4 regions of the Paenibacillus sp. FSL K6-1122 genome follow, and region 3 is predicted to be linked to each of the others. Evidence: predicted binding sites of a transcription regulator. Region 3 holds the regulator's gene; each other region holds the start of a gene.

Region 1 (4,988 bases), 630 kb from region 3:
GAGGAATCCGGTCCTAAAGTTATGGTAGCCGGACACTTTGACGAAGTAGGTTTCATGACTACTGGCATTACCGAAACAGGTATGATCAAGTTCCGTCCACTGGGTGGATGGTGGAGTCAGGCTGTACTGTCTCAACGATTGGAAATCATCACACCTGATCGTCGGATTACCGGAGTTGTAGGTTCTACACCTGCACACTTGCTGGACGAGTCCCAGCGGAACAAACCTGTGGATCTGAATTCCATGTATCTCGATATTGGAGCAGACAACCGTGCGGAAGCAGAATCCTGGGGCATTCATCCAGGGATGCAGATCGTGCCGATCTGTGAATTTACGCCTATGGCGAACCCGAAAAAAATTATGGCCAAAGCGTGGGATAATCGTTACGGCGTAGGACTTGCACTTGAACTGGTTGAAGCGCTGCACAAGGAAAAACTGCCTAACACGCTTTATGCTGGTGCAACGGTTCAGGAAGAGCTGGGGCTTCGCGGTGCACGTACGGCGGCCAATCTGATTCAGCCTGATATCTTCTTTGCACTGGACTGTAGCGCGGCGAATGATATGACAGGTGACAAACAGTCATTTGGACATATCGGAGAAGGCGCATTGCTTCGTATTTTTGACCCGGGTATGTTCACCCATCGCGGAATGGTGGAATATGTTCAAGATACGGCTTCATCCAATCAGATTAAAATGCAGTATTTCATCTCACCAGGTGGTACCGATGCAGGTCAAGTTCACCTGAGTGGCATTGGTGTACCATCAATAGTTGTTGGTATCTGCGCACGTTATATCCATACCTCTTCTTCCATCATTCATACGGATGACTACGATGCGGCCAAAGAACTGATCGTGAAGCTGGTCAAAGGTCTGGATCGGACAACGATGAATACCATAATTAATAACGCGTAATAGCTAAAAAGAGACCTCCTAACCATCGGGAGGTCTCTTTTTATATTCATAACGATATCAGTTAGACACGTAGATTAATAGGCCGAACATTATAGGGAATTACACATAAGATACAATAACGGAAGATGAATTAAACACCAAGCAGCGGGGGACCTGTTATGGCAGTGAGAAGGAATGGAAAATCGAATAAAGGTTCCAAAAAAACAAATGCCGCAAACACCCTTCTCAATGGCAACCTTAAAGGAAGAAATCTGGAACTTATCGTTGCAGCATTACTGGTAAGTGGGAAGTTAAGAGTGGATGCGGTCACGTTGTTTCGAGAAGCTACACTGGTCGTTGAACTGGTTGGGCAGTATAAATCGCTACAAAATATTACACCATCGAATCAAGACAAACTGGTGCAATTCCTCGATGAGATCGGTGGTGATATGACGTTGAATGACGTTATACGGGCTTTCCAACAGAGAATCAATTCCTAAACACCAAGAAATGAGGTTGAAGTGATGTCTGACTTTGACGGAAATGGGTTCGCTGAACTACTGATCATTGTCATTCTTGTTGTTTTATTTGTATTTGGTTCTTCCGATATTGACGACCTGACTGATTCTCCTTCTCAATCCTGAATTGGCTAGGTTATTACGATCCACGATCCAATCATTATGAAGTGCATTCCTGTAAACGCCAGCCCGCAATATGTGGGCTGGCGTTTTTGGATGGCTATAGAAATAGCGGTGAGAATGCAATCCAGGCCAAAATAAGAGTAAGCACAATGCAGACATTCTCTACAACGGCCCCACGCTTGGTCCCTGTACTCATCAGATTCACCCGTATGCGCCACTTGAGCGGTGGTAACGGACGAATACCCCGATTGGTTAGTGAATCGGCCAACAGATGCATCGCATATGCCGTGCCTCCCGCTACCCAGATCTCCGGTCCCTGCTGCTGGGTCGTGCTGTACAACAAGCCCGCCCATATTGCGGTTCCGTACAGGGTATGTGTCAGTCCCCTATGAGTCAGTGTGGTGCAGAGCATTAACAAACTGCCTGCAATCAAGTTCCACGGTGCGAACGCGTGACCATAAAAGACCAGCCCGAGTCCAATCGCAAACATCAACACTTTGCGAAGCGAACGCGAAGGCAGGAATGACACGAGCGCAATGAGGATCGCAAGCAACAGGTTCCATGGTTTGGCATGAACATAGAAGTACACAAATACAGCTGTGGGCAACAGAATCGTCTGTAACAACCTGATCAGACTGTTAGGCAAGGCTCTGGATACCAGTAGCGAATTTGGCTCATCAATGTCAGGCAATAACGAACCAATCAGAGCAACCGTAACTGCTGGCGCGGTCACTGGCATACCGGCCAACTGCAGAACAGAAAGCGACACGCCTGTCCCGATAATAAGGTGGGATCTTCCCATCATGATGCAAAAACGTCCTTTCGAAGAAATCGGGAACATTACGGCCCAGTTCCGATTTTACAACGAAAACAAAATAAGAACAATAGTTCGCATTTCTTATTTGTATGAAAATAAATATAACTTTCTGTGATGGGGCTCACACTATTATATTTATGACTCTTCTATCCTTATTAGTGAATTAAATCACATAAACTGTCGTCAACTACTTGTATAATTTCAAATATAAACCACTAAAATTTTGAGTAATGTACAGCGTCTATTCAAGGAGGCATACACACATGAACGGAAAAAAAGAGAAACTCGTTATCATAGGTAACGGAATGGCAGGAATTAGTACCGTTGAGCAAATTTTAAAATTAACTACGCGATTTGATATTACCGTTTTTGGCACAGAGCCCTATCCTAACTACAACCGCATTATGTTGTCTTATGTACTGGAAGGAAGCAAAACACTGGACGATATCGTGCTGAACGACCTTCACTGGTATGAAGATTACGGCATTACGCTGCACACAGGCACAACGGTTACACGAATCGATGCCGAGACACACGAAGTTGTGACTGAAGATGGAACTCGCGTTCCTTATGACAAAATCATCATTGCAACAGGCTCCAACTCCTTCATTCTCCCCGTACCGGGACATGACAAAGAGGGTGTTGTTGGTTTTCGCGATATCGCCGATTGCAATGTCATGCTGGAAGCTGCTAAGCAGTATAAAAGAGCGGCCGTTATCGGGGGCGGACTGCTAGGCCTTGAAGCTGCCAAAGGGTTGGTACAACTTGGCATGGAAGTTACCGTAGTGCATCTGATGGAAGATCTGATGGAGCGTCAGCTTGATCCGCAAGCTTCATCCATGTTGAAGGCAGAACTCGAACGTCAGGGTATCCGGTTCAAGATGGGTGCGCAGACTTCCGAACTGCTGGGCGGCGAACGCGTTGAAGGGATACGTTTTGCAGATGATACGGTTCTGAATGTTGATTTTGTGGTCATGGCTGTAGGCATCAAACCCAATACGGCTGTAGCCCGCGAAAGCGGTATGGAAGTGAACCGGGGTATTGTCGTGAATGACTATATGCAGACTTCACTTGAGAATGTGTATTCGGTCGGGGAATGTACAGAGCACCGCGGGGTATGTTACGGCCTCGTTGCCCCATTGTTTGAACAAGGTATGATTCTGGCGAAACATATCTGCGGTGTGGAGACCGCTCCTTATGAAGGTTCAGTTGTATCCACGAAATTGAAAATTTCGGGTGTGGACGTGTTTTCAACTGGTGAATTCATCGACAGCCCAGAGCACACCGTCATTTCGCACAAAGATGACTGGAAACGGACCTACAAAAAAATTCTGCTTCGTGATAATAAAATGGTCGGCGCTGTTCTCTTCGGTGACATTACGGATTCTGCCGAATTGCAGAAACTGATTAAAAATCAAACCGAAATGACCGAAGAATTGTATGGTTCACTCATGGGTACAGGCTGCGGCGGTCATAAGAAAGCAACCTCTGTTGAAACGATGCCCGAGGACGAAATCGTCTGTGGATGTAACGGGGTAACCAAAGGAACCATTGTTGATGTAATTACAAACCAGGGCCTTACCACTGTTGATGAAATCAAAGCCTGTACCGGTGCAACACGCTCTTGTGGTGGGTGTAAACCGGTTGTGGAACAGATTCTGCAATATGTACTTGGAGACAGTTTCAGTACTGGGGCTAAACAGGGCATCTGCGGATGTACTTCCATGGGACGGGATGAGATTGTAGCCGAGATTCGTGAAAAAGGATTACAAACGACCAAAGAGGTCATGAATGTACTGGGTTGGAGTCAGCCAGAAGGTTGTTCCAAATGTCGTCCGGCGATCAACTACTACCTTGGCATGATTGCACCAGACACACACGAAGATGAGAAAGAATCCCGTTTTGTTAACGAACGGATGAACGCGAATATTCAAAAAGATGGAACGTATACGGTTGTACCTCGGATGTACGGCGGGGTGACTACACCAGCGGACCTCAAACGCATCGCTGACGTTTCAGTCAAATATGATGTGAAAGCAGTCAAAGTTACCGGCGGTCAGCGTCTCGACTTGATTGGTGTTAAAAAAGAAGATCTGACCAAAGTCTGGGCTGAACTGGATATGCCTTCAGGTTATGCATACGCCAAATCGCTGCGTACGGTCAAAACATGTGTCGGCTCCCAATTCTGCCGATTCGGTACACAGGATTCCATGGCCATGGGTGCTCGCATCGAACGTAAATTCGAACGTCTGGATCTGCCAGCCAAGTTTAAATATGCCGTCAACGGTTGTCCGCGAAACTGTGCAGAGGCATGTACCAAAGATATCGGTATCGTTGGTAACGACGGAGGCTGGGAGATCTTCATCGGTGGTAACGGCGGTATTAAAGCAAGACTGGCTGATCCCTTATGCAAAGTGAAAACGGATGAAGAGTTGATTGAACTGTGCGGCGCCATCATGCAATATTACCGCGAGACAGGTAACTATCTGGAACGGACGTCCGAGTGGGTGGAACGCATGGGTCTGGAGCATATTCGTTCGGTTGTTGTGGATAACCTTGAGGAACGTAAAGCGTTGATGCAGCGGATTGAATTTGCACTTGAGCATGTTGAAGAACCTTGGCAAAAAGCGATTCGCAAT
Region 2 (4,988 bases), 230 kb from region 3:
TCGGTTAAGGATGATCTTGCCGAAGTGAATACGCATTCTGTGAACAGCGATGGTCTGAAATTAGCTCCGGCGGTGCTGCAAAAATGGATTCAAACGTCCAGGGGCTGGAAGTGTATCGGATGTGAGCTGGGACAACCTGATTCAACGATGTCTCAGATGGAAGAAACTATCCGTGGTAAGCAATTGGCTTTAGATGTGGGAGAAGGTCGGTTGGTTCAGGCAGAAATGCTGATTCAGGCGGTTGTCTGGTCTCAATATGAGAAGATTCGAATGTTTGCGCCATGGCTTGGTGATGAACCCTTTTATAGCGTGCAGGAGCTGGATGTCATTGCCCGTTATATTGTGCCTACCTATTTCTCGGAACGGCCTTTGCATGAGCAAGGCAAGGTATTTAAGGTCCATCAACAATATGGGCAGATTCCGTTGTATCAGGAGTATGTAGACGCACCTTCATGTTGCGTGCAGGTTGACGGTGGATTGCTTGAAGGGCGATTGCTGACAGGTGTATACGTATCTGAGGAGCAGTTCTTCGGGCTTAATCCATATCTGAAAGATGGCGATGGAGGACGGACATACATGCAGGCTAGTGTCCAATGATAACGTAACCAATTAGAACATAAAAATGATATAGATTGGAGAGCCTGTGTGCAGGCTCTCTTTCTTGTACAAGCCTTATTTGGAGGCGGTACCCTATAAAAGTAACGGCTTTGACACTTTTTTTTGCCGAAAGTTGTGCCATAATAGAGGTTATGGACAACAGGGTGAATGATTTTACGCAGGGTGGTGTTACCTACATGATGAAGAAAATCCCCGGTTACATAGGTGTATGTTTGCTCCTACTGGCGATCTTGGCTGGTTGTAGTGAGACTCAGCCTTCTGAGCAGCCAATTGTCAAAGAGACAGAAACAGCGAATACAATCACAGTGGCTGTAGATGGCAGTACGTTTTTGCCTGATGCAACAAAGTCCATTAAGCGAGATTTTAGTGAGGGTTTGACACTCAAAAAAGCATTACTCAATAGCGGACTGGTTGATTTTACGGCAGATGGCAAGCGGATTCAATCCGTGGGTGAAGTTTCTCTGGATTCTTCGCTGAGCTGGGCTGTCAAATTAAACGGCAAGGATATTGAACAGGAAGATTGGGACATGGAGCTTCATGCCAAAGATGAAGTGATCATTTACGTGAAAGCCGCTGACAGTGGGGGGGATGGCGTTGCATATCAGACAACGTTACTCAAGGTTAGCGGTGGGAACATTATGCCAACCCTTAATCGTCAATATGCCGGTGTCTACGTTCAAGAGTGCACAGTTCGCGATGTGTTGAAGTCCAGCGGCATTGTAAGAATGTCGGAGAACAACAAATTTGTCGTTTCGGTCGAAAATGTCACGCCTCGTATGAATGAGCGGTGGGTCATTATGGTGAATGACAAAGAATTAATGGAAAATGGTCTGGACATGAAATTAAATCCACGTGATGCGGTAAAGCTTGAATTGACCAATGCATCCTAAGTATACCAAGAAGCCCAATCTCTTTTTAGAGAACTGGGCTTTTTTTCATTAAATATATAAACAAGATCCGTTCAGCATAGTCAAATATTAAATACGACAGATCTCGTTCGGGCAAAGCTCACAGTGACAGATTCCTTGTAGCATCTTCAGATCTTTGATGACAATCATGCCATTGTCATATTCAATCCCGTCTTTCTTACGCAGGTCGCTTAACATGCGGTTTACACTTTCACGAGTGGCTCCAATCATATTGGACAGGTCCGTGTGGGTAATTTTTTTGTGAATAATGACATGCTCTCCATGAGGCTCACCATACGAATTCGACAACCGAATGAGGGTGGAGCAAAGTGCACCCGGTTTGCCATATAACATAAGATCCCGGAATTTGGTCTGTGTCAACCGGTGGTGGATGCCCATCCATTTCATAAAATCGATCGCGAAGTCACAATGCTGGCAGATTAACATTTCCAGGTCTTTATGTTCCAGTACACCGATCTCACTGTCCTCCAATACTTCCGCTGAGAAGCTGTGTTTAGAGCCAAAGAAGGGATCAGCCTGCCCAATCATATCACCGGATTGATACATGTACATGATCAGTTCCTTGCCTTCATCCGTGGATTTGGTGATCTGGGCACGGCCCCGTTTCATATAATAAAGTTTGTCAGAGATGTCGCCTTCCCAGTACAGATGTGTACCTTCCGGATAGGTTCTATCTTTCATGGTAACCAGCAGATGGTTGAAATTTGCTTCCGAGAAACAGTTAGTATTACCGCGCTTTTCCAGTACAGTTGTTAGTTCTCTCATAAGTCTATCTCCCCTTTATGTCCATCGGACGACCTTCTGTAGTAAGCAGTAGCCTCCGAGGTTCGCCGCAAACCGTTGCCGTCCTGATCAGGGTCATCTCGGCCGGGAGGAAGGACGGTACAAATTGCGGTGGTTCAATTTTTAAGTTCAGTATATACCTAATCTTACCGTTTGAGGGGGAAGGAAAGGGGGCAAAAATGACGAAATTTCAAACATTGTGATAAAATTCACTTTTAATGGAGAGGATGAATTTTACAGCCCTATATTTTAAATAGGAAGTGAAAATGGTCGTATGAAGGACACTACAAAACTTAAATTAAATTTGTTATACTTTGTGAAAAAAATCACATAATTAAGTTTATTGTCATGTTACGATGTGAATGTAAACGAGAGAGACAAACTAATACGAACCTTTAGGAGGATGAGGGAGATGGCTGTAAAGAACGAAGTCGCCCCAGCAAAAGAACCGACAGCAGGTCAGTATATTCAAACGTTAATCGACAAAGCGAATAAAGCACACGCCGCATTCATGAAGATGGACCAGAAGCAGATTGACCGGATTGTGCAAGCAATGGCGCTTGCGGGTCTGGATAAACACATGATGCTCGCCAAGATGGCCGTAGAAGAAACAGGCCGCGGAGTATATGAGGATAAAATCACCAAAAATATATTTGCAACAGAATATGTGTACCACAGTATCAAGTACGATAAAACCGTAGGTGTGATTGAAGATAACGAGTATGAAAGCTTCCAGAAAATTGCGGAGCCGGTCGGCATCATCATGGGTATTACACCAGTTACCAACCCAACATCAACGACGATGTTTAAAGCATTAATTTCCATCAAGACGCGTAACCCGATCATCTTTGGTTTTCACCCATCTGCACAGAATTGTAGCCGGGAAGCTGCCAAAATCCTGCTGGAAGCGGCTGTGAAACATGGTGCACCAGCAGATTGCATTCAGTGGATTGATGATCCTTCCATGGATCGTACAAACGAACTGATGAATCACAATGATGTGGCTCTCATTCTGGCAACAGGCGGATCAGGCATGGTACGTGCAGCGTACAGCTGTGGTAAACCTGCACTGGGCGTAGGACCGGGTAACGTACCTTGCTTTATCGAGAAAAGCGCGGATATCAATCAGGCAGTAACGGATTTGATCCTGTCCAAGTCTTTCGATAACGGCATGATCTGTGCTTCCGAGCAAGCGGTCATCATTGAAGAACCGATCTTTGATCAAGTGAAGAAAAAAATGATTGCAAATGGCTGTTACTTTGTTAACAAAGATGAAGCAGCAAAATTGACAGCAGGTGCGATTAATACCGAGAAATGTGCGGTGAACCCGGCGATTGTTGGTCAATCTGCGGTAAGCATTGCGAAATTGTGCGGTATTGAAGTTCCAGCAGGCACCAAAATTCTCGTGGCCGAGATTGAAGGGGTAGGTACCAAATTCCCATTGTCGGCTGAGAAATTAAGCCCGGTACTGGCTTGTTACAAAGTTAAAACGGCAGCAGAGGGCATTGAACGTGCAGCAGAAGTGGTTGCTTTTGGCGGCATGGGTCACTCCTCGGTTATCCACTCCACAAATGAAGAAGTGATCGGCAAATTCGCAGATCGTTTGCAAACTGGACGGATTATTGTGAACTCACCATCCACACATGGTGCCATCGGGGATATCTACAACACAAACATGCCGTCATTGACACTGGGATGCGGATCATACGGACGTAACTCGACTTCTTCCAACGTAACCGCTGTGAACTTAATCAATGTGAAAAGGGTGGCTCGCCGTACCGTGAATATGCAATGGTTCAAAGTGCCGAACAAAGTCTACTTCGAAAAAGGGGCAACGCAGTATCTTGCCAAAATGCCTGACATCACACGTGTGGCGATTATTACGGATGCCATGATGGTGAAGCTTGGATATGTTGAAAAGGTAGAACACTATCTGCGTCAACGCCAAATGCCGGTAGCCATCGAAGTATTCTCCGATGTTGAGCCAGATCCATCCACAACAACGGTAGATCGCGGAACCGAAATGATGCGCCGCTTCCAACCAGACTGCATTATCGCACTCGGCGGTGGATCACCGATGGATGCTGCCAAAGCCATGTGGTTGTTCTATGAATATCCGGACACGGACTTCAACGATCTGAAACAAAAATTCATGGATATCCGCAAACGGATCTACAAATATCCACGTCTCGGCGTAAAAGCGAAATTTGTAGCGATCCCAACCACATCGGGTACAGGTTCTGAAGTGACATCGTTCGCGGTTATCACAGATAAAAATCAAGGTAACACCAAATATCCATTGGCCGACTATGAGCTGACTCCAGACGTAGCGATTGTCGATCCAGAATTCGTATATTCCCTGCCTAGAACAGCGGTTGCCGACACAGGAATGGACGTACTGACGCATGCGATTGAAGCTTATGTATCTGTTATGGCAAATGATTACACGGATGGACTTGCGATCAAAGCAATCCAACTGGTGTTCCAATACCTGGAGCAATCTGCGCTGCAAGGTGATAAACTGGCACGTGAGAAAATGCATAATGCTTCCACGATTGCAGGTATGGCGTTTGCCAACGCATTCCTGGGCATTAACCACAGCTTGGCGCACAAATGGGGCGGTCAGTATCACACCGCACACGGACGCACCAATGCCAT
Region 3 (4,988 bases):
TCTGATATCGTAATCACCAATCACTCTAAATTGTTTACGGATGTGAAAGCCGCGCATCAGCTGCTGCCAGCCTATGAGAGTCTTGTGATCGATGAGGCACATCATCTGGAGGATGTCGCTGGTAAACATCTTGGAATGCATATGAAATATTTCACCTTGGTTCATACACTGACCCGCCTATTTAAAGACAGTCGTAATGGACAGCTGCCTATGCTTCGTTCGCAGTTATCCGGGCATGAAAATTCGGTGCAATGGGGCTCCATGGTGGATCAGATGTTCCCGCTCGCTCTTGAAGTTAAGGAGCTGTGGGATCGTATGAGCGATGCCTTGTTTGGTCTGTTGCCTGAACGAAGTGATGCTTCACCGGGAGAGACGGGGCAATTTTCACTGCGTCTGAAAGCATCTCAGAAACCTGCAAAATGGCAGGAGTTGCAGGATCTGGAGAACCAGATCTATGTGACTCTGGGTGATTTGGTTCGCAAAGGGGACAAATTGCTGCTTGAGGTGAAAGAGGATCAGGATGATTATCAATCGGACAGTCTGATCACGGACATTACAGGATTGCTGAAAGATCTGACCACATTGAAGGAGAATCTACGTTTCTTCATGCGTATGGATGATGCCAAAACGGTGTACTGGATGGAAGCCAGCGGTCAGTTCCGCAGTAAATCTCTCCAGCTGTATGCCGTACCTGTAGATGTTAGTGCACAACTTAAGGATTTATTTTTTGACAAAAAGAAAAGTGTTGTGCTTACATCGGCTACGCTCTCGGTAGATAAGTCATTCCAGTTCATGATTGAGCAGCTTGGCTTACAGGAAGCCTCTGAGAATAATCGGCTGTTAACGTCGATGCTGCCATCACCTTTCAACTATCGCGATCAGGCACTTCTCGTGATTCCGCGTGATTTCCCGAGTGTGAAGGGAAGTGTGGGTGATGCGCACTTTGTTAATATGCTGGTGCAATCACTTGCAGAGACGGCAATTGCTACGCGTGGACGCATGATGGTTCTGTTTACTTCATACAAGATGTTGCGACAGGTCTATGATCCGCTGAAGGAGGCACTGTCTGGCAACGACATCTCGTTGCTTGGGCAAGGCGTTGACAGTGGAAGTCGTTCCAAATTGACTCGCAGGTTTCAAGATGCCAAAGCAACGGTACTTCTGGGCACAAGCAGCTTCTGGGAGGGTGTAGATATCCCGGGAGAGGCGCTAACCTGTCTCGCTATTGTTCGACTGCCTTTCCAGCCACCGAATCATCCGTTGGTGGAAGCCAAGAGTGAGCTGCTTCAGGAACAGAAGAAAAATCCGTTCATGAAACTGTCCGTGCCGCAAGCGGTCATTCGTTTCAAGCAGGGATTTGGCCGTTTGGTGCGTACAGCGAAGGACAGAGGAATTGTCATTGTTTATGATACACGGGTGATTGAAGCGTACTACGGTAAATTCTTTTTATATTCATTACCTGGTCCCAAAATGGAACACATGCTCACGGAGCAGATGGTTCCACGAATTACCGAGTGGTTGGAAAAACCTGCTAATGAACAAAAATAATGGTTGTTTTGTTCGTTATATCATTGCATGACACTATCGTTTGGCGTTAAACTTTATTATATATTTCCGTATCCGATTAAAGTAGTTGCACGTAAGAACTTATAACCTAAATTACAAGGAGCATTCTGTATAAAATGTCACGTTTATCTTTGAGTTTTATACAGAATGCTCATCTTTTCATCTATTATTTTATCGTGGCCTTGGTAAGGGGGAGCAAGAATGAAATCGGATAAAATTTCGGAAGCGGTGGTACGACGTCTGCCTGTTTACTTGCGTTATTTGAACGAGTTGCATCAGCGTGAGGTGGCTACTGTTTCTTCTCAAGAGCTTGGACAGAGGCTGGATCTGAATCCGGCCCAAATTCGTAAAGACCTGGCTTACTTCGGTGATTTTGGTCGTAAAGGGATCGGGTATGATGTATCCTATTTGATCGAGAAAATTCGTCACATTCTCAAAATCGATCAGCAAATTAATGTAGCTCTGGTAGGAGCGGGTAACCTCGGTCAAGCCTTGTCCAACTACAACGCATATCTGAAAGACAACATGAAGATTGTTGCTGTATTTGATGCATATGGACCGAAGATAGGTAGTCAAATCAACAGTTTGACGGTAAAACCAATGGATGAATTGACGGAAGCGGTTAAAATGGAAAACATTCGCATCGGAATTATCACGGTTCCGGATACGGAAGCCCAAAATGTAGCCGATCAGCTTATTGAATCAGGAATTGAAGCGATCCTTAATTTTGCACCAACCATTCTAAAAACACCGCCGCATATCCGCATTCACCATGCTGACTTTACAACAGATCTGCTTAGTTTGGCCTATTACTTGGATACTGGAAAGGACGACGAGGAAGATGACAACAAATAGATGGGTAATTCACAATGGCAAATTTGCTGTTAATGAAGGCGGCACAACATGGAACGTGGTCCAAGGATACATGGTTGTTGAGAATGACAAGATTGTGCATATTGGTGAGACATTGCCGGATGAAGACAAAAATTGTACCAAAGTGGATGGAAAAGGACTGTTCTTCCTGCCGGGTCTGATCAATACGCATGGTCATGCAGCGATGTCGTTGCTCAGAGGGCACGGAGACGATCTTGCATTGCAAGTATGGTTGCAGGAAAAAATGTGGCCGATGGAAGCGAAAATGACTTCAGAAGACGTATATTGGGGAACTTCGCTATCGGTGCTTGAAATGTTGAAAGGCGGAACTACAGCTTTCCTGGACATGTACGATCACATGGATCAAGTTGCCAAAGTTGTGGAGCAATCCGGCGTTAGAGCAGCACTGGCACGTGGTGTAATCGGGTTGTGCTCGGAGGAAGAACAATTGCGGAAGCTGGAGGAGTCGGCTGCGTTTGCGCGTGAGTGGAATGGACAGGCAGATGGTCGCATTACAACCGTAATCTCGCCACATGCACCATATACATGCCCTCCTGACTACATAGAGAAGCTTGTGCAGGTCGCGAACGACCTAAACCTTCCCCTTCATACACATATGTCGGAAACGCTTCGTGAAGTCGAGCAGAACGTGGCTGATTATGGACTGCGTCCTGTGGCACATCTGGAGAAACTGGGCTTTTTCTCTCGTCCATCCCTGGTTGCACATGCGGTGCATCTGAATGACGAAGAGATTGAGATTCTGGCCCGTCATGATGTGGCTGTATCCCATAACCCGGGAAGTAACCTGAAACTCGCTTCCGGTGTTGCGCGGGTACCTGCGTTGCTGAAAGCAGGAGTTACCGTGTCACTCGGAACAGACGGACCGGCAAGCAACAACAACCTGGATATGTTCGAGGAAATGAGACTGGCTGCATTGATCCACAAAGGTGTATCTGGTGACCCGACGGCAGTGCCAGCAGGCGAAGCGTTACTACTCGGAACGTCATACGGTGCCAAATCTATCTTCTTGAACAATACCGGAGCACTCCAGGTCGGCATGAAGGCTGACTTTATCGCCTTGGACATTGAACAGGCACATTTCTATCCACATACAGACCTGATCTCACATACAATCTACTCGGCTTCTGCTAAAGATGTTGAGCACGTATGGGTGGATGGAAAACAAGTGGTGAAACATGGCGAATGTCTGACGCTGGATGAAGAACGCATTTTGCGTGAGTCTCAATTGGCATTTGATGGTCTGCTTGCTCGTTAATTGCAGGACAGCATCATAGGGAAAGGAAGTTCGGCTTTTGAAGAAAAAAAAGAAGTGGATATGGATTTCGCTGCTTGCACTGGTTCTGATTCTGTTTGGACTTCAGCGTTATTACGTCCATGTCACGCAGGACCAACGCAAGGAAGAAGCGCTCGCCATACAAGCAGCACAGGAGCAACTGGGCATTACATCCTATGATGAATTGCGCAAGTACATCTGGGGAGACAAAGAAGGCTCTGACAACATCTACTGGACCCTGATCGGCAAAAACAAGGATAACCAGGATGTTATGGTCTGGGTTAAATTCGATGCAAACAATCAACCGGTTAAGGGTGCAAACGCTGTACACAGTGAGCTGCTGCAGAATGGCATGTCCGAAGCGCAGATACGCAATCGCTTCAGTTCTGAAGTTCCTGCCGGTGAGATTAAACGAATCATGCCCGGAGTTGTGAATGGAATATATGTGTGGCAAGTGTATTATAAAGACGGTACGCATAACCACTATCGCTTTTATCGTTTTAGCAACGGAGAACAGGTGGACCTGGTCTACACACTCCCGAACAGCTAGAACAAGATAGAGTGAGATAAATAGAGAATTAAAGAAATGAAAGAACCGGCAGACGGATATCCGACTGAACCGGTTCTTTGTGTTGTCTGTAAACATATTTGATTTAAATAGTTAAAATTAATAATTTATTCATATTTTCGCCTTCGAAATTGTATATACGATGTGATATACTCAGATATGTACTCAAAGTTACATTCAAAAACAAATAATCCTGTCGAAATTCTCGCAGGAGTCAATGTGCACATATTCGTATATACCAATAAGCCAGTAGGTTGGGCCAAAATCTGGGAGGGGTAATTCACTTGAAGCTAAAAGTATTGCCTATTGCTATAACTGCCGTCATTTCAGCCGTTGTGTTGTTTGGAGGTTGGTTTGTATATCGTCAGGTGGCTGTGCAGAATCCGATTGAAAAAATGGTAACCCAGTACGATGGAGTCAATGACGTTCAATTAACTATTAACCGCAATGACGTACAATTGAAACTGGATCTGCAACCTGATGTTGATTTGGGCAGACTGGTACAATATATTCACAAAGAAGGACAGACCCTGATTGGAACACGCTCACTAAAGTTGGATGTTGTGGATCATTCCAGTGAAGCACTGGAAAGTTGGTGGGGGGATGCGATGTTCACCGTAGCTCAGGCGATGGAGAACAAGCAATACACCGAGATTACACCAACGTTGTCCAAGATGGCGACGAATG
Region 4 (4,988 bases), 2.1 Mb from region 3:
GAGCAACAACCTGGCGTAGGTGAAACAAGCGACATCCAATGGAACTTCACCAAGTTCCTTGTTAACCGTGAAGGTGAAGTGGTAGGTCGTGTTGAACCGAAAGAATCTCCGGAGACAATGATTGCAGATATCGAGAAATTGCTCGGTTAATACAAGAACGTTTGAGAAGCCTGTCCTTGCATAAGCAAGGACAGGCTTCTTAGATTATTTTATATACGTGGATTTATTCTCTTCACAGGTAGGAGTTGGATCCATGAAATCAACCCTGTAATGAAAATTGAAGCCATTTATTCTTTGTATAAGTCAAACATGAAGGCAGGAGACGCCTCTAACTTTATACGTCCACACTGTGTTCATACAGGGATCACGGAAGCCATTACATAGCATAAACCCGCCCAAATCCGGGGACAATGAAATCAATACAATGAAGGGAAGAAAGGCTTAAATACAGGGAAATGACCTCCTTCGACAAACTTTTTTTGCTCAACCTATTGCAATGTGAAAAATATCACATTATAATGAGTGTATAAAGTGAAATAAATCACATACACAGTTTCGAACAAGAAGTGAAATGTTTCACAACCATAACAACCTTATATTCAAACTCATTTATATATTTCGAGGAGGAACTTTTAATGAAAATCGCAGTTATCGGATGTACACACGCAGGAACCGCAGCCATCGTAAATACCGCCAAATTGTACCCGGATGCTACCATCACGGTGTATGAGCGCAATGACAATATCTCCTTCCTATCTTGTGGCATTGCGCTCTACGTAGGTGGGGTTGTGAAAGACCCTGACGGTTTGTTCTATTCTTCGCCTAATCAACTGGCAGAGCTTGGTGTTGAAACCAAGATGCTTCATGAAGTAACAGCAGTAGATGCCAAGGGCCATACCCTTCAGGCTAAAAACCTGCAAACCGGGGAAGAATTTGAAGATACGTTTGACAAACTGATCGTGACAACGGGGTCATGGCCTGTCGTTCCGAAGCTTGAAGGCATCGAGATGGACAACATCTTACTTTGCAAAAACTACAATCATTCCAACACGATTATTGAAAAAGCCAAAGATGCCAAACGTGTTACCGTTGTAGGTGCAGGATATATTGGCGTAGAACTGGTTGAGGCTTTCCAGATGAACGGCAAGGAAGTTACCCTGATCGACAGTGTGGACCGTATTTTGAACAAATACTTGGACCCTGAATTCACGGATGCGATTGAAGATACGTTGACTGGACGCGGCATCAAGCTGGCTCTTGGTCAAACGGTACAGAAGTTTACTGGTGAAGATGGCAAAGTAACTAAGGTGATCACGTCCAAAGGAGAGTTCGAAACCGATCTGGTTATTCTGTGCATTGGTTTCCGTCCAAATACCGAACTGCTCAAAGGCCAAGTGGATATGCTGCCAAACGGCGCAATCATCGTGGATAAATACATGCAAACGAGTCAAAAAGACGTCTTTGCTGCGGGTGACAGCTGTGCTATTCATTACAACCCAACGGGCAAAGCATCTTACATTCCACTGGCAACAAACGCGGTGCGGATGGGTACACTCGTAGCCCGTAACCTGGTTCGTCCTACGACACCGTATATGGGTACACAAGGAACATCGGGTATCAAAATTTATGAGCAAAATATCGCGGGTACCGGGATGACGGAAACGTCTGCTGCTGACGAAGGCCTGATTGTTGAATCCGTGGTACTGGAAGACAGCTACCGTCCGGAGTTCATGCCAACGGCTGAGAAACTGTTGCTCAAAGTAGTATATGAGCAGGCTACTCGTCGGATCGTTGGAGCACAGGTGATGTCTCAGGTTGATCTGACCCAATCGATTAATACGATCTCGGTCTGCATCCAAAACAATATGACCGTAGATGAGCTGGCCTTCATCGACTTCTTCTTCCAGCCACATTACAACAAACCATGGAACTTCCTGAACACGGCTGGTCTGCAAGCACTGCCTCCAATAGAAGTAAAAGCACCAGCAATGGTGTAAGGAAGCAGAATAGATGGTTGAACAGCGATCTTGATAAACGCCATACAAAGATAAGTCATGCTTGTCCGTAAATAAGAGCTGTGCGATAACTGCCAAGATTACGAAACAAGGCGGACGATTATAAAGGAAAGAGAAGACTGGCGAGTATATCGTCAGTCTTCTTTTTTGTTGTTTTAGCTACAAAAGGCCTTACTACACTCTTGCTGTCATAACTATTCCAAGACACTCTTAAAGTATCTTTTTAAGTAACATTGTGATAATTTGCACAAAGTTATGTTTAGGACCGAGATACAATTAGGATGTGGTATTCAACGCATAACTAATGAATTTCAGATGGTTTTATCCAATGATGAACAATGAAGGAGAGGATGAATGATATGGCAGCAAAAACACCTCTTGAGGTTGCACAATATACGGCGCAAACAGGCAAGAAGAAGGCTCAATATCCGGTGTCTTCTGTACTGGTGCTTAGTTTTCTGGCAGGGGCTTTTATTGCGCTGGGTTTTCTATTGGATATTCGGGTAATTGCTTCTGCGCCAGCAGAGTGGGGGAGTCTGGTCAATCTGATTGGAGCAGCAGTGTTCCCGGTTGGATTAATCTTGGTACTCATAGGTGGTGGCGAGCTGCTGACGGGTAACATGATGGCAGTTCCACTTGCAACGATTGCACGAAAATTATCTGTGGGTAGTATGTTGAAAAATCTAACCTTAGTGACGATTGGTAATTTTGTTGGAGCTTTGTTTGTCGCGTACGCGTTTGGACATGTGCTGGGTCTGACCGGAGAGGGTGTATATCTGGCAAAAGTGGTGGATATGGCTGGGCATAAGCTGCATGACGGCTTCCTGCAAGCTTTCATCTCTGGCATCGGCTGTAACTGGCTGGTCGCGCTGGCCGTGTGGTTATCTTATGCTTCGGATACGATGAGTGGCAAGGTACTGGGCATTTGGTTTCCAACGATGGCATTTGTGGCGATTGGATTCCAGCACGTTGTGGCCAATATGTTCCTCATCCCGGCGGCAATCTTTGAAGGACATTATTCGTGGGGTCAATATGTGATGAATTTCATTCCGGTATGGCTCGGGAATCTGACTGGTGGTGCTCTGTTTGTAGCTGCAGCCTATTGGGTGGTGTACCTGCGCCAAGCCGAGCCAAAAGTGAAACCAGAGATGGCGACGTCGATCGAACCTATGGAGACGGAGGCTAGAGTAATGTTGAGCAAACAAGCATAGCGGGCACAGCGTAGCATGTGTGCACGTATTATAGAAGAGAAGACGATTCGGGTCTTGTTCGATTAATGGCGAATATGCTGTGATGGAGCAGGGCGGGATCGTTTTTTTGTGGTGTCCTTATTGGATTTTAACGCAAAATAAATTCGCCATGACAAGGTTCGGGGGAACGAAACCTGTTCATGGCGAATTTCGGGAGTGGTCCATGATATGGCATGAGGAGGAAGTGGGGAAACACTAGCCTAATGCCTTATTTTTAATTTACCCCTGAATTCTGAAGTTGAATCAAACTCAAAAACATTTTTTTGAAAATAATTTAAAGCCGCTATAGCGGCGAATATGAAGCAAAAACATACTGTTCTCTTTACGCGATAACCTCGAAGAAGATATGATATAGGGATAGCTTTTAAAGAGGGGAGCCTTACGATGATCGATCAGGAGAATGGTATATTTGCGGCGGTGTGCCCGCTCGACTGTCCGGACACTTGTGGTCTGTTATTACATAAAGAGAACGGCAAAATTGTGAAGGTGGCAGGCAATCCGGATCATCCCATAACTAAGGGTGCCATCTGTAATAAAGTCAGAAATATGACCGAGCGGGTATATCACCCCGAGCGTCTACAATATCCGATGAAACGTGTAGGAGCCAAAGGCGAAGGCAAGTTTGAACGAATCAGTTGGGATGAAGCGATTCGTGAGATTACGACCAAATTCACTGAATTGTCCGAAACCTACGGCCCGGAGAGCATCCTGCCCTACAGCTTTTACGGTAACATGGGCATTCTCGGCGTAGACGGTATGGATCGGCGTTTCTTCAATGCGCTTGGTGCGAGTGTACTGGAGCAGACGATCTGTAACTCCGCTGGAAATACCGGCTGGAAATATACGATGGGCGCCAATCGGGGAACGGTGCCGGAAGATACGGAGCATGCGGATCTCATCCTGGTGTGGGGTGGCAATATCGTCAGTACCAATATGCACCAGGTCGTTTTGGCGGAGAAAGCCCGCAAGAAAGGCGCCAAGATCGTCGTCATCGACGTTCATCGCAATCGCACGGCCCAGTGGGGCGACTGGTTTATTCCGCTGTATCCGGGCACGGACAGTGCACTGGCGCTAGGATTAATGCATGTGTTGTTCGAACGGGGACTAACGGATGAAGCGTTTATGCAAAAGTATACGATAGGTCATGAGGCACTACGTGATCATGTCCGCAGTTACACCCCTGAACGTGTTGCACGCATTACGGGCGTGCCGGAGGAAACCATTGTGGAGCTGGCCGAACTATACGGCAACGCACAGGCAGCCCATATTCACATCGGTAATGGCCTCCAGCACCATGATAATGGGGGGATGAACGTGCGTAGCGTTGCATGTCTGCCTGCTATTACAGGGCAATGGCTGAAGCAAGGCGGCGGTGCCGTTCGCACTAACAGCTACGCGAGCACAAATAGCGACGCGCTCGAACGTCCGGAGCTCCGGCAGAATCCCGAGCCGCGAGTGGTGAACATGAACCGGATTGGTGAAGCGTTGCTGGAAGCAGAGCAGCCAATCCGAGCGATGATGGTTTACTGCAGCAATCCACTGGTGGTGGCACCGGATACCGAGCGGGTGGAGCGAGGTTTTGCACGGGAGGATCTGTTCACGGTTGTGCATGATCTGTTCATGACGGATACGGCGAAGTATGCAGATATCGTATTGCCAGCCACATCTTCATTTGAAGCGACGGACCTGTACACCTCTTATTGGCATCAGTACGTTCATCTGC

The links. Region 3 encodes Rex, which represses fermentation and respiration genes when NADH is low (regulators of the CRP and FNR family bind a similar motif). Its sites were predicted from a motif close to TTGTGAAATATTTCACAA; they were not measured.
Region 1: nirB (nitrite reductase large subunit NirB) is a predicted target of Rex. The motif match lies at 2,506-2,523, and genes of this name have one in related genera.
Region 2: adhE (bifunctional acetaldehyde-CoA/alcohol dehydrogenase) is a predicted target of Rex. The motif match lies at 2,645-2,662, and genes of this name have one in related genera.
Region 4: NSQ20_RS29345 (formate/nitrite transporter family protein) is a predicted target of Rex. The motif match lies at 2,249-2,266, and genes of this name have one in related genera.

The regions. Positions count from the first base shown of each region.
Region 1 is NZ_CP150272.1:5,095,721-5,100,708, forward strand. Features, by position in the region: gene NSQ20_RS22940 (M42 family metallopeptidase) at 1-912, shown strand, start outside; gene NSQ20_RS22945 (hypothetical protein) at 1,071-1,391, shown strand; gene NSQ20_RS22950 (metal-dependent hydrolase) at 1,630-2,337, opposite strand; gene nirB (nitrite reductase large subunit NirB) at 2,613-4,988, shown strand, end outside.
Region 2 is NZ_CP150272.1:4,704,865-4,709,852, reverse strand. Features, by position in the region: gene NSQ20_RS21180 (hypothetical protein) at 1-597, shown strand, start outside; gene NSQ20_RS21175 (hypothetical protein) at 795-1,508, shown strand; gene NSQ20_RS21170 (Crp/Fnr family transcriptional regulator) at 1,596-2,312, opposite strand; gene adhE (bifunctional acetaldehyde-CoA/alcohol dehydrogenase) at 2,743-4,988, shown strand, end outside.
Region 3 is NZ_CP150272.1:4,470,137-4,475,124, reverse strand. Features, by position in the region: gene dinG (ATP-dependent DNA helicase DinG) at 1-1,548, shown strand, start outside; gene NSQ20_RS20035 (redox-sensing transcriptional repressor Rex) at 1,768-2,421, shown strand; gene NSQ20_RS20030 (amidohydrolase) at 2,408-3,715, shown strand; gene NSQ20_RS20025 (DUF5590 domain-containing protein) at 3,753-4,283, shown strand; gene NSQ20_RS20020 (hypothetical protein) at 4,586-4,988, shown strand, end outside.
Region 4 is NZ_CP150272.1:6,593,794-6,598,781, reverse strand. Features, by position in the region: gene NSQ20_RS29355 (glutathione peroxidase) at 1-150, shown strand, start outside; gene NSQ20_RS29350 (FAD-dependent oxidoreductase) at 636-1,997, shown strand; gene NSQ20_RS29345 (formate/nitrite transporter family protein) at 2,375-3,226, shown strand; gene NSQ20_RS29340 (molybdopterin oxidoreductase family protein) at 3,650-4,988, shown strand, end outside.